One region of the Lysinibacillus sp. NPDC096418 genome, then DNA from elsewhere that is predicted to be linked to it. Evidence: riboswitches for the same ligand, from Rfam matches in the RefSeq annotation. Region 1 holds a riboswitch; each other region holds the start of a gene.
What was found. Region 1 has a riboswitch for lysine ahead of ACIQZG_RS08925 (amino acid permease). Riboswitches for the same ligand answer to the same signal wherever they lie in the genome.

Region 1 (4,295 bases):
TACAGGTGGATGAGCGTTCGCCACAAGTGTTTTCAATTCCACAGGAGTCCATATTAGAAGTGCCAATTCGTCATCCTGAGCGTGAGGAAGTTGATGCACTGGGTATGAAATGGTATGCAGTGCCGATTATTTCGAGCATGCGCATCCAAATGGCGGGTATCGATTTTCAGGCAGCACCTTTTAATGGTTGGTATATGGGTACAGAAATAGGTGCACGCAATTTAGCCGATCATGACCGCTACGATATACTTCCAGCTATAGCTAACATTTTCGGGCTTGATACAACAAAGCAAGCATCACTTTGGAAAGACCGTGCACTTGTAGAGCTTAACATTGCCGTGTTGCATTCCTTTAAAGAAGACGGTGTGAGCATTGTCGATCACCACACAGCAGCACAGCAATTTAAGCTATTTGAGGAGGCTGAGGCTACTGCAGGGCGTGAATTTACTGGGAACTGGAGTTGGCTTATTCCACCGTTATCGCCAGCAGCAACGCATATTTTTCACAAACCGTATGTGAATGTGTACAACACACCAAATTATTTCTACCAAAAGCCACCCTATTAAGTAAAAAAGGCATCTCATCGTAATATAGATGAGATGCCTTTTTATAACTAACTAATTCACATATTCATTTTTGGAAGCCCTCATAGCACTTGCAAATAGTAATAACACCACAACAATAAATAGCCAGCCTGCAATGTCCCAGCCGCCGAGTAGATCGTGTAAATAGCCAAATAATATAGGACCAGAGGCAGCAAGTAAATAGCCGGCAGACTGTGCAAAGCCTGATAAATCAGCAGCTTCGTAGGCTGTACGCGTTCGTAATGTAAATAACATCATAGCCAGTGCGAACGAAGCACCGCCAGCTAGTCCTAAAAATACCATCCAAAGAACAGCCAAACTTGTCCACTCCATGACTAGACCGATAAAGCCAATTAAATAAAACGCTGTAAAAATTATTACGAGTGGGCGTTGAGATTTCATTTTACTAGCGAAAATAGGTGTAAGAATAGCCATTGGAATTTGTGAGAACTGCATTGCTGAGAACATCCATCCAGCACGCTCTGCTGGTAAGCCTTGAGCTATATAGATTTCAGGAATCCAAGCAGCAGTTGTGTAAAATAGTAGAGATTGTAAGCCCATGGCGCCAGTTACTGCCCAAGTTACTGGGGATTTCCACAATGGGATACGAGCGTTCGTAGTAGCAACAGTGGATTCAGGATTATTGAACTTCAATTGTGGAATCCAAATAAGTATTGTGATGACAACAAGGACAATAGATAGTGCGAGCGCTCCTTGCCAGCCAAATGATGAATTAGCAATCGGATAACTAATACCCGCTCCAATACCTGCGGAAAGGTTCATTGACATTGTGAAGCAAGCCATTAGTAAACCGACGTGATAAGGAAATTTCAATTTTAGAAGGCCTGGAATTAGTACATTCCCAAAAGAGATTGCAACGCCAATAAGTATCGTTCCGAATACAAGTAATTCCGTTGTACCAAGTGAGCGCAATACGATACCAAGCGCCAGCAAAATTGTTGATAATAGTAATGTTAATTCTAGTCCAAGTTTGCGTGCCACAACAGGTGCAAATGGTGACACCACTGCAAAGGCCAGCAATGGGATGGTCGTTAAAAAGCCTGCCAATACATTAGATATACCAAGTCCTTCGCGAATGAAGGAAATTGATGGACCAACGGCAGTTAGTGGCATACGTAAAGTAGAGGCTATAAATATAATACCAATGACAAGTAATAATGTCGTACCTGTCCAGCTTATTTTTTTACTAGAATAAGTAGAGTGTTCATGAGTCGTCAAAGTTAAGACCTCCTGAATTAAAAGTTATAATTCGAATCACTATATCATTTTATCATACTAAAAAAAATGGTAGAAAGTTCACAAAATACTGAATATTATTATGTGCATTGAAATGTATATTGGTATATGTTAAGATTTATACATCATAAATTTAATAAATTAATGCCTCATGTTTGTATTGAGGTAGAGGTCGCGTTATTTAAGAGTATGCTAATGGAAATGACAAGCATTAATGAAATTAGCTGAAAGGAAATATCGCCGAAGTGTGAAGGGACTTGAAAACTTCATGCTGGGGCTGTCTCCGAAAGGAACAGAACTGTCACGTTTTGATCGACGTGTTGTGCTATCGAGTTTTAAAGAACAGAGGAATTCTACTTAGCCATCGCATCGTGTTGTGATGGTGTTTTTTTGCCTCTAAAAAGGAAGGAAGCAAATAACGTGAGTGAGATAAAAGTAAATCAGTTAGGGAATAAAGCTCCGAAACTGAAAAAAGAATTGAAAAGTCGTCATATCACTATGATTTCTCTTGGTGGAACAATTGGTACAGGGCTATTTTTAGCAAGTGGTGGTGCAATAGCTCAGGCAGGTCCTGGGGGTGCGCTACTAGCCTATGCATTAATCGGGGTCATGGTGTACTTCTTAATGACAAGTCTAGGTGAGATGGCCGCATATATGCCATCCTCGGGTTCATTTAGTACGTATGCTACAAAATTTGTCGATCCAGCATTGGGCTTCGCACTTGGCTGGAACTACTGGTATAACTGGGCAATTACAATTGCAGCAGAAATTGCAGCTGTATCGCTTATTATGAAATATTGGTTCCCAGATAGCTCTTCTGCATTATGGACAGTCATGTTCATTGCAATTGTTTTAACATTTAACTTATTATCTGTAAAAAGCTATGGTGAAAGTGAATATTGGTTTTCGATGATTAAAGTCGCAACGGTAATAGTATTCATCATCGTCAGCATACTAATGATTTTCGGTATTTTAGGTGGACAAGCTCCGGTAGGCTTTACGAATTTCTTCATTAGTGATGGGCCGTTCCATGGTGGTTTCTTAGCGACATTCGGTATCTTCTTGGCAGCAGGTTTCTCGTTCCAAGGGACAGAATTATTAGGGGTTACGGCTGGTGAAACAGATGACCCAGGTAAAAACATTCCAAAGGCTGTAAAATCAGTTTTCTGGCGTATTATTTTATTCTATATTTTAGCGATTGCTGCAATCGGGATGTTGATTCCATTTACAGATGAGCGTTTACTATCTGAAGATATTGCTGTATCACCGTTTACATTAGTATTCGACCGCTTAGGTATTGCTTTCGCCGCTTCATTTATGAATGCGATTATTTTAACGGCGATGCTTTCGGCAGGTAACTCAGGGCTTTACGCAGCGTCACGTATGCTATGGAATCTTGCAGTAGATGGGCATGCACCGAAAATTTTCATGAAACTTAGCCGTCGTGGTATTCCTATTTATGCGTTACTAGTGACATTAGCAGTAGGAAGTTTAGCGTTTCTTGCCTCATTCTTTGGTGATGGCGTTGTCTATATGTGGTTACTGAACGCTTCTGGTATGTCAGGCTTCATTGCATGGCTTGGAATTGCGATAAGTCACTATCGTTTCCGTAAAGCATTTGAGGCACAAGGTTTGGATCTAAAATTACTGCCGTATAAATCGAAATTATTCCCGTTTGGTCCGTTATTCGCCTTTACGGTATGTATGATTGTTGTTTTAGGTCAGAACTACACAGCCTTTGTGGGAGGAACAATTGACTGGTATGGTGTGCTTGTATCATACATTGGTATTCCACTGTTTTTAGCGCTTTGGTTTGGCTATAAAATAAAAAATAAAACAAAAATTGTTCCACTGAAAAATTGTGATTTAACTGTGGAGAAATAAAGAGAACGAGGTGCACCTACGCACCTCGTTTTTTATTGTTAAGGAAACTATAGATTTTTTATTTTTGGATAACCTAGGGCATTGTCGCCGTCTAGGCTAAAGCACTACATCCTCGAGCGAAAGTGGTGAAGCGTTTACTTTCGCAAGTAGCTGTCGGATGTAAACGAGCGCTTTAGCGCATTTGTTATGCAAAAATCGTCTGCCAAAGCAGATAAATATTCAAGCTAACAACAATTGCTACGACAATCCAGCCGAGAATGGAAGTGATTTTATGATTCACTAGGCCACCCATAATTTCTTTTTTACTCGTAAACATGACAAGGGGGACAAGAGCAAAGGCTATCCCGAATGACAAGATCACTTGACTTAAGACAAGTGCATGAGTTGCATTTACACCAGATGCAATTATGGCAAGTGGTGGAATCATTGTAATGGCACGACGTAAATAAAGTGGAATTCGTCTTCTGATAAATCCCTGCATGACAACATCTCCAGCTAGCGTACCCACAGAAGAACTTGCCAAACCAGCGATCAGTAGCCCGAGTCCAAATGAAATAGCAGCCATCGGAC
Region 2 (4,295 bases), on a different contig from region 1:
TCGGACTCACTTATTTGTGTTTATTTTAATGTACGTTTTAAAAACTCTTTCGTACGTTCATGCTCTGGGTTTACTAACACTTTTGAAGGTGCTCCTTCTTCTACGATAACACCTTTATCCATAAAGACAACTCGGTCTGCTACTTCTTTCGCAAACTCCATTTCATGCGTAACAACTAGCATTGTATTGCCTTCCTTGGCTAGTTGACGCATTACCTTCAATACCTCCCCTACCATTTCAGGGTCAAGCGCTGAAGTCGGTTCATCAAATAGCATTACTTCTGGATTCATGGACAATGCACGCGCAATTGCAACACGCTGTTTTTGACCACCAGATAACTGTCGAGGCTTCGCGTTGACAAACTGAGACATACCTACAACTTCTAAATATTTCAACGCTACTTTTTCAGATTCTTCTTTTGAACGCTTCAATACTTTCACTTGTCCAACTGTACAATTTTTCAAGACATTATGGTTATTGAATAAATTAAACTGTTGAAATACCATTCCTAAATGAGTACGATATTCTTGAATATTGTGCTTTTCATCTAATATATTTTCACCTTTATAAATGATTCTTCCACCACTTGGCGTTTCGAGTAAGTTGATGCATCGTAAAAGTGTCGATTTTCCAGAGCCTGACGAGCCAATCAGACAAACTACTTCCCCTTTTTGGACTTGGAAATTCACATCCTTTAACACTTGGTTACGGCCAAATGATTTACTTAAATGTTCAATTTGAATGACTGCCATTTGTTCGTCCCCCTATATAATTTCTTTTTGTTCTTTTTTATAAGCATCTGGTCCATCAAGTCGTTTTTCTACATACAGTAAAATGCGTGAAGCTGTAAATGTCATGATGAAGTACAGTACACACGCTACAAAAAATGATTCAAAGTAACGGAAGTTATTACCCGAAATCGACTTTGTTTGGAAGAATAATTCTGTTACGCCGATAACACTTAATACCGCTGTATCTTTAATGTTCATAATTAACTGATTACCCGTAGCAGGTAAAATGTTACGTGCAACTTGTGGTAATACTACGTGAATCATTATCTGCAAATGATTCATACCTATTGCAGAAGCAGCTTCGTATTGTCCTTTATCGATGGATACTATACCACCTCGAACAATTTCAGCCATATACGCTCCTGTATTAAGTGAAACTACTAAAATACCAGCAGTAATAAAGTGCATATCAATACCAAATGCCATATCTAATCCGTAGTAAACTACCATTGCCTGTACAATCATTGGTGTACCACGGAAAAATTCAACGTAACATTTCAGTATAAAATTAAAAAGCTTTAAAACATAATGCTTTACGTTCTTTTTACGTGTTGGAATGGTATGCATAATTCCAATGAAAAATCCGATAAATGCACCAATAATTGTACTAATAATAGATATTAATAACGTATAATACGCCCCTCGTAAAAACATCTGCCAGTTGTTTTCTATAATTGAAAGAATCCATTCTATACTCATGCTGTTCCCCCTAAAAACGCAACAATTGCTTGTTCATTTATAAAACTAACACGGACTATACATATAGTCCGTGCAAATTGTATTACTGTGCTGCCGGTTGTTGAAGAATCGCTTCTTCCATAATTTTTTGACGATCGTCCTCAGAAATACCTTTTAGTATTCCATTGATTTTTTCTAGATTCGTATCACCTTTACGAATACCAACGGCAATAGAAGTATTAGCAATATCAGTATCAAAACCTTTACCAAATGATATGAACTTAAAGTTATCGTTGACACCTTGTGCTGACATTCCTTCAGAACGTGGAGCAACGTATGCATCAATTTCTCCAGCTTCTAATGCTTCACGCATCGCAGAGAAGCTCTCCATTGCTGTTTGTTTGTTAACGCCATCGAATTGATCGATTACATCGTAATTAGAAGTGTTTAACTGTGCTGTTACATTAGCACCTGAGAAATCTTGCATTGATGTTGCATCTTCATATTTACTGCCTTTTTTCACAATGATTCCGAAATCTTCAAATGACACAAACGTGAATTTGTCATTAGCAGCTTGTGCAGAAATTCCTTCTGGACGTTCCGCTACGTAACCATCGATTTTCCCTGCTTCTAATGCTACACGCATTGCAGGAAAGCTTTCCATTGCTGTTTGTTTCTTAACTCCTTGGATTTGATCGATAACATCATAGTTAGAAGTGTTTAACTGAGAAGTAATTTTAGCTCCTGAAAAGTCTTGAATTGATTCAGCTGATTCATATTTACTGCCTTTTTTAATAACCATTACGAAATCAGATGTATAATAGTTTTCTGTGAAGTCAATCGTTTTTTTACGATTTTCTGTTGGAGACATCCCTGCTATAATGGCATCAATTTTTTTTGATTGAAGTGCTGGTACTAAACCATCCCACTCCATTTTAACAATTACTAATTCTTTCCCTAAACCCTCAGCTATTTTTTTAGCCATTTGAATATCATACCCACCTGCATATTCAGCATTGTCTGCAATTTTCACTGCTCCATTTGAATCATCTTGTTGCGTCCAGTTAAATGGCGGGTAACCAGCTTCCATCCCAATTCGAAGCTCGCCCCCTTCTTTAGTTGTAGCACTTCCACCTGCCGTTTCTTCTTTTTTGTCACTAGTGCCACAGGCAGCTAACATAATGGCAGTCATTACTGTTAACATGAATAATAACCATTTTCTCTTCATGAAATCTTCTCCTTTTCTGTAAAAAAATAAGACAACTGTATGAAAAAAACGACCTAAGTTTAGAACTTAGGTCGTACGTTATCAGCAGTTGCCCAAATCCTCACTATAACTTCCATGTTTCCGAGATAGCACAACCTAGTAAACTGGAATTAGATTTACTAGGACAGTCCTGCAACTATTAATTGCAGACCCAGTATAAAAGTACGAGCTCCTTTTATACTTCGGCGACATTTCCTTCTCCATTGCGTCTACGCTTGCTTATACTCAACAATGAACTAATAAATATCGCGCCTCTACCTCACATAGAACGTGAGGTGAAAATATTTAATTGATAAATAGATACTACTATAGCATCACACTTTTAGTCAAGATAATTTCATCATTTTTCTGACTTTTTTAAATTTAATAGCAAGAATCCATTTAGATTTTCCTATCATAAAAGTCTTAGTACAAAAAAAGTGCTACGAAACAAGTTTGTCTCGTAGCACTTTCGTAACTTAAAATTATGAATTCAATAATAAATCTTCTGGGTTTTCAAGAAGCTCTTTAACTGTTTTTAAGAAACCTACAGAATCTTTACCATCGATAATACGGTGGTCATAAGATAATGCTAAGTACATCATTGGACGGATTGCAACCTCACCGTCAACTTCAACTGGACGTTTTTTGATTGAGTGCATACCAAGGATAGCTGCTTGTGTACCGTTCATAATTGGTGTTGACATTAATGAACCGAATACACCACCATTTGTGATTGTGAATGAGCCACCAGATAAGTCATTTAGACCTAATTTTTTGTCGCGTGCTTTTTTCGCTAAGTCTGCAATTGAGTTTTCAATTTCAGAGAAGTTTTTACGGTCAGCATCGCGTACAACTGGTACAACTAGTCCTTCTTCAGTAGATACTGCTACACCAATATCAAAGAAGTTGTTTAAGTGGATTTCATCGCCAACAATTTGAGCGTTCACGTATGGATATTTTTTAAGAGCTGCAACTACTGCTTTTGTGAAGAATGACATGAAACCAAGTTTAGAACCTGTTGATTCAAAGAACTGGTCTTTTTTACGAGAGCGAAGTGCCATCACATTTGTCATATCGACTTCGTTGAAAGTAGTTAACATAGCTGTTGATTGTTTAACTTCTAATAGACGTTTTGCAATTGTTTGACGACGACGGCTCATTTTTTCAACCGTTACACGTGATTCGTCAACTGCAACGACCGCTTTAGGAGCTGCTGCTACTGGTGCTGCTACTACTGGTGCAGTTCCGTGTGCCGCTACGTCTTGTACACGTACACGACCTTGTGGATCTACAGGAGATACAGCTGCAAGGTCAATCCCTTTTTCACGAGCAAGCTTGCGTGCCGCTGGAGAAGCGATAACGCGTTCACCAGAAGTTTCTTCTACTACTGGTGCAGGTGCTGCTTGTGGAGTTGGAACTGCCACAGCTTCAACTGCTGCTGCTGGAGCAGGTGCTGCACCTTCGCCAGCCTCTACAACTGCGATTACTTGTCCTACAAGAACAGTATCACCTTCGCCAGCAAGAATTTGTGTTAACACACCAGCTTCTTCAGAAATGATTTCTGCATTTACTTTATC
Region 3 (4,295 bases), on a different contig from region 1:
ATCGTCGGAGCAATGGCGTTTAACATTTCATCCACTTGACTTTTGATCACATTCGTAAAGTCACTTGTATGAGATAGTGTTGTTGTCGTTTGTGCTAAACGATCCACTGCTATGACATTCTCTTCAGAGGCTTCAGTCATTTGTTGAATACCGTAAGCAGCTTCTTCAATATTCTTACTCATTTCTGCTAGATTTGAAATATTTTGCTTCATACTACTTAAATAATCCACAAAATAATGTTCGACTTGCTTTATATTCTCTGTCGTATGATTTGTTTTTTCATCGATTATTTGGCGAATTGACGTCATCCCCGCTAATGAATCTTTTGAGCTACTCGCTAGTTTCCCCACTTCCATTGCGACAACACTAAAGCCCTTGCCATGCTCGCCCGCTCGTGCCGCTTCAATCGATGCATTTAATGACAGGAGTTGAGTTTGATCGGCAATACTTGTCACACTCAAACCTATAGTATTCATTTTGTTGAGTTCATTTTTCAAATCCTCGGTGGAGCTAGCCCCATTCCCTAATAATTTTTGAACGGTTTCCCCTTTAGCAATTGAAGCTTCCATTTCTTCAACTAGCTGGATGGAATGGCTTTTGATTTGCTGAATGTTACGATTGACGTTTTGTTCAACTGCCAGCATTTCCTCTGAATTCGATGACATTTCTTCACTCATCGCCGAAATATCGCCTACACTACGAGATACATCAAGAACTTTTAAGGCCGTTTGAAAATTAATTAATTCCATATGGGCTAATACAAAGTCTAAAATAGCATTTTTAATATCGACTATTTCTTGATCGATTTCTAATTCCAATACTCGTCTTTTCAATAGTTGTAACTCTTCATTATGATTACTCTCTACTGCTTCTTGCACAGGTTTATGAAACACGCTAAATAACGCCACACTATCCCTCCTATAATAATTTCTTAGCTGCTGAATATTTATTCTACGTTCTTCCAAAATGATACATATTGTCATTATAGCCCAACAAAAATGGACAAACTATTTTTTTATCGTAAAATTTAGTATTTCACGAATTTTTCAAATATAAAAAGCTATTATTCCGTTTGAGGAAATAATAGCTTTAACGTTATGCATGTAGCGCTTCTTCTAAATTGAATTCCTCATGTAATGCATTTGCAGCACGAATCATATCATCTTGTAGCACAACGACAGATACTTTAATTTCTGATGTACTCACCATCTTTACAGGAATGTCTTCACGGCGTAAACGATCGAACATGCGGGCTGCAACCCCAGGATTCGATGCCATTCCTGAGCCGATAATAGATACTTTCGATAAACCTACTTCAAAATCAGCAAAACTAAAACCTAGCGATAATTTACTATCCTCAAGCACGCGTAGAGTTTCTGCAAATTCGTCTTTCATAATTGAAAATGACACAGACGGTTTTACGCCATCAATAATTGCTTGTACAATGATATCGACATTAATGTGGTTTTCTGCAAGTGTCGTAAACATATCCGCTAAAGAAGCGTCAGAATAGGCATCATATCCAACCGTCAAACGGATAATATCTGATTCAAAGGCCACCCCACGTACTATTAAGTTTTTCTCCATTTCAACTTCCTCCTTTAATATAGTACCTTCTACGTCCATTACACTTGAGCGAATAATTACAGGCATTTGGAATTTTTTCGCTAGCTCCACAGCCCGTGGATGTAAAATATGCGAGCCTAGATTGGACAGCTCTAACATTTCATCATAAGAAATTTCTTTTAATTTTTGTGCGGCTGGTATGTAGCTTGGGTCAGCTGTATACACACCATCTACATTCGTATAAATATCTACTCGTTCAGATTTAAGGGCCGCGGCAATCGCAATCGCCGTCGTTTCAGCTCCGCCCTTCCCAAGCGTCGTAATATTCTGCTCTTCATCAATCCCTTGTTCACCGGCAACAACTACAATTTTGCCTTGAATAAAATGTTCTTCAATTCTTTTTACATCAATGTTTTCAATGCGTGCATTATGATGAACAGCATCCGTCTGCACGCCAGCTTGCCAACCTGTTAATGACACAGCATCATAGCCTGATTCCATGAGTGCCATCGCAAATAACGCACTCGTTAATTGTGAGCTAGTTGATAACAATACATCTAGCTCACGCTTCGACACATCATCTGATAACTCTCTCGCCATTCTTGTTAAATCCTTTGTCGTACGTCCCATTGCCGCTGTCACCACAACAACATCAAAACCACGATTTTTTTCAGCAATTACTTTTTTCGCTACTTCTTGTATACGTTCCGTTGATGCCGTCGCTGGCCCACCAAATTTCAATACGATACTTCCCATCTGCCATTCCTCCTCCATATTATTGATTCGTTTGAACGAAAAAAAGGCAGCCTTCACATAGCGTGAATAGCTGCCTGCAACATGTACAAATAAAAAGCTTGCTCATGTGTGATAGCTCTCCGAAACGTAAAGATTCGACAGTCTTACATCTCTTAAATGCAAAACCAGCACGACATCGGAAACAACGATGTCCTACTTCGGCAAGCTCCCCTTTCACACATTATCAACGGATTTGTTCATCCTCTAATGAGCTACTATTGAATCTTGCACCTCTATCATCACTAAAAATAGTGACTATTTAAATTATTTAATTGACCTTACCTTAGCACATGTCTATTCCTTTGACAATGCTTCCTGCTGAAAATACGCATATATGTTACTTGCTAGGTTAACAGGCATACCTGCTTCTTGAAGCTCAAGCTCACTAGCTTCACGGATTTTCTTGACCGAGCCAAAATGTTTGAGTAGCTGTTGTTTGCGCTTTGGTCCAACACCTTCAATCTCATCAAGTACAGACTGAATAGCATGCTTTTCATGTTGCTGGCGTAAAAACGTAATGGCAAATCGATGCACCTCATCTTGAATACGTTGCAGTAAATAAAATCCATCACTTGTTCTTTTCAATGCAATAACCTCAGGTGGCTCACCAAATAATAGTTGAGACGTATTATGCTTATCGTCTTTTGCTAAACCGGCAATTGGAATCGATAAACCGAGTTCATCTTCTAATACTTCCCGAGCAACTTCTATTTGCCCTTTCCCACCATCAACTAGCACTAAATCTGGCAGTGGTAGATTTTCTTTAAGCACACGTGTATAACGACGGCGAATAACTTCTTGCATTGCTCCGTAATCATCATGTTTGGCAGCAGTTCGTGTTTTGTATTTACGATATTCCTTCTTGGCTGGCTTACCATCAATAAAAACGACCATTGCCGACACAGCATCCGTTCCATGCATATGGCTATTATCAAATGCTTCAATACGTAACGGCGTAGCAATCCCCATCGCCTCACCTAGTGCCTCACAAGCGCCAATAGTGCGTTCTTCTTGTCGCTCAATGAGTTGGAATTTCGCCATTACCGCGATTTCTGCATTTTTAGTTGCTAAATCGACAAGCTCTTTTTTCTGCCCACGCTTTGGTGTTAGTACCTTTACCTCAAGTAATTCTGTTAATATAGCTTCATCAATTGCCTGCGGAACGAAGATTTCTTTTGGCTTGATGTGCTCCGGCTTTTCATAAAATCGACCGACAAACGTTAAAAACTCTTCCTCCGCATCTCTGTAAATCGGGAAAATAGAAACGTCACGTTCGATAAGTTTACCTTGACGAACAAAAAATACTTGCACACACATCCAACCTTTTTCAACTGCATAGCCAAATACATCACGGTTCGTCGTATCGCTAGAAACAATTTTCTGTTTCTGCATTACTGTCTCGATATGGGTGATTTGGTCACGAAATTCCTTTGCTCGTTCAAACTCCAAGTTTTCCGCAGCTGCAAGCATTTTCTCTTCAAGTTCTTTTTTTACTGTCTCGACACCGCCATTTAAAAACTTCGTCATTTCCTCTATCATATCCGTAAACACTTGCTGCTCAATGTCCTTCACACAAGGCGCTAAGCATTGCCCCATATGATAATATAAGCAAACCTTTGACGGTAGCTGCACACATTTGCGAAGCGGATATAAACGGTCGAGCAATTTTTTCGTTTCACTCGCTGCATAGGCATTTGGATAGGGCCCGAAATATTTCGCCTTATCTTTTTTGACTTTACGAGTTGTGATCAAACGTGGATATTTTTCATTCGTAATTTTTAAATACGGGTACGTTTTATCATCCGTTAACATGATGTTATACTTCGGATCATGTAATTTAATGAGATTCAGCTCTAGAATAAGTGCTTCTATATTAGACGATGTGACAATATATTCAAAGTCCTCAATTTCACTGACAAGTCGTTGTGTTTTCC

Region 2: linked by a shared signal. The riboswitch ahead of ACIQZG_RS23605 (transporter substrate-binding domain-containing protein) and the one ahead of ACIQZG_RS08925 (amino acid permease) in region 1 are both predicted to bind lysine.
Region 3: linked by a shared signal. The riboswitch ahead of ACIQZG_RS01635 (aspartate kinase) and the one ahead of ACIQZG_RS08925 (amino acid permease) in region 1 are both predicted to bind lysine.

What each region holds. Positions count from the first base shown of each region.
Region 1 is NZ_JBIWEY010000007.1:140,906-145,200, reverse strand. It holds gene ACIQZG_RS08935 (nitric oxide synthase oxygenase) at 1-566, shown strand, start outside; gene ACIQZG_RS08930 (CynX/NimT family MFS transporter) at 618-1,823, opposite strand; lysine riboswitch at 2,000-2,177, shown strand; gene ACIQZG_RS08925 (amino acid permease) at 2,262-3,725, shown strand; gene ACIQZG_RS08920 (Nramp family divalent metal transporter) at 3,910-4,295, opposite strand, start outside.
Region 2 is NZ_JBIWEY010000057.1:12,396-16,690, reverse strand. It holds gene ACIQZG_RS23615 (amino acid ABC transporter ATP-binding protein) at 21-752, opposite strand; gene ACIQZG_RS23610 (amino acid ABC transporter permease) at 765-1,490, opposite strand; gene ACIQZG_RS23605 (transporter substrate-binding domain-containing protein) at 1,573-2,697, opposite strand; lysine riboswitch at 2,816-3,001, opposite strand; gene odhB (2-oxoglutarate dehydrogenase complex dihydrolipoyllysine-residue succinyltransferase) at 3,201-4,295, opposite strand, start outside.
Region 3 is NZ_JBIWEY010000001.1:340,719-345,013, forward strand. It holds gene ACIQZG_RS01630 (methyl-accepting chemotaxis protein) at 1-908, opposite strand, end outside; gene ACIQZG_RS01635 (aspartate kinase) at 1,096-2,322, opposite strand; lysine riboswitch at 2,427-2,605, opposite strand; gene uvrC (excinuclease ABC subunit UvrC) at 2,656-4,295, opposite strand, start outside.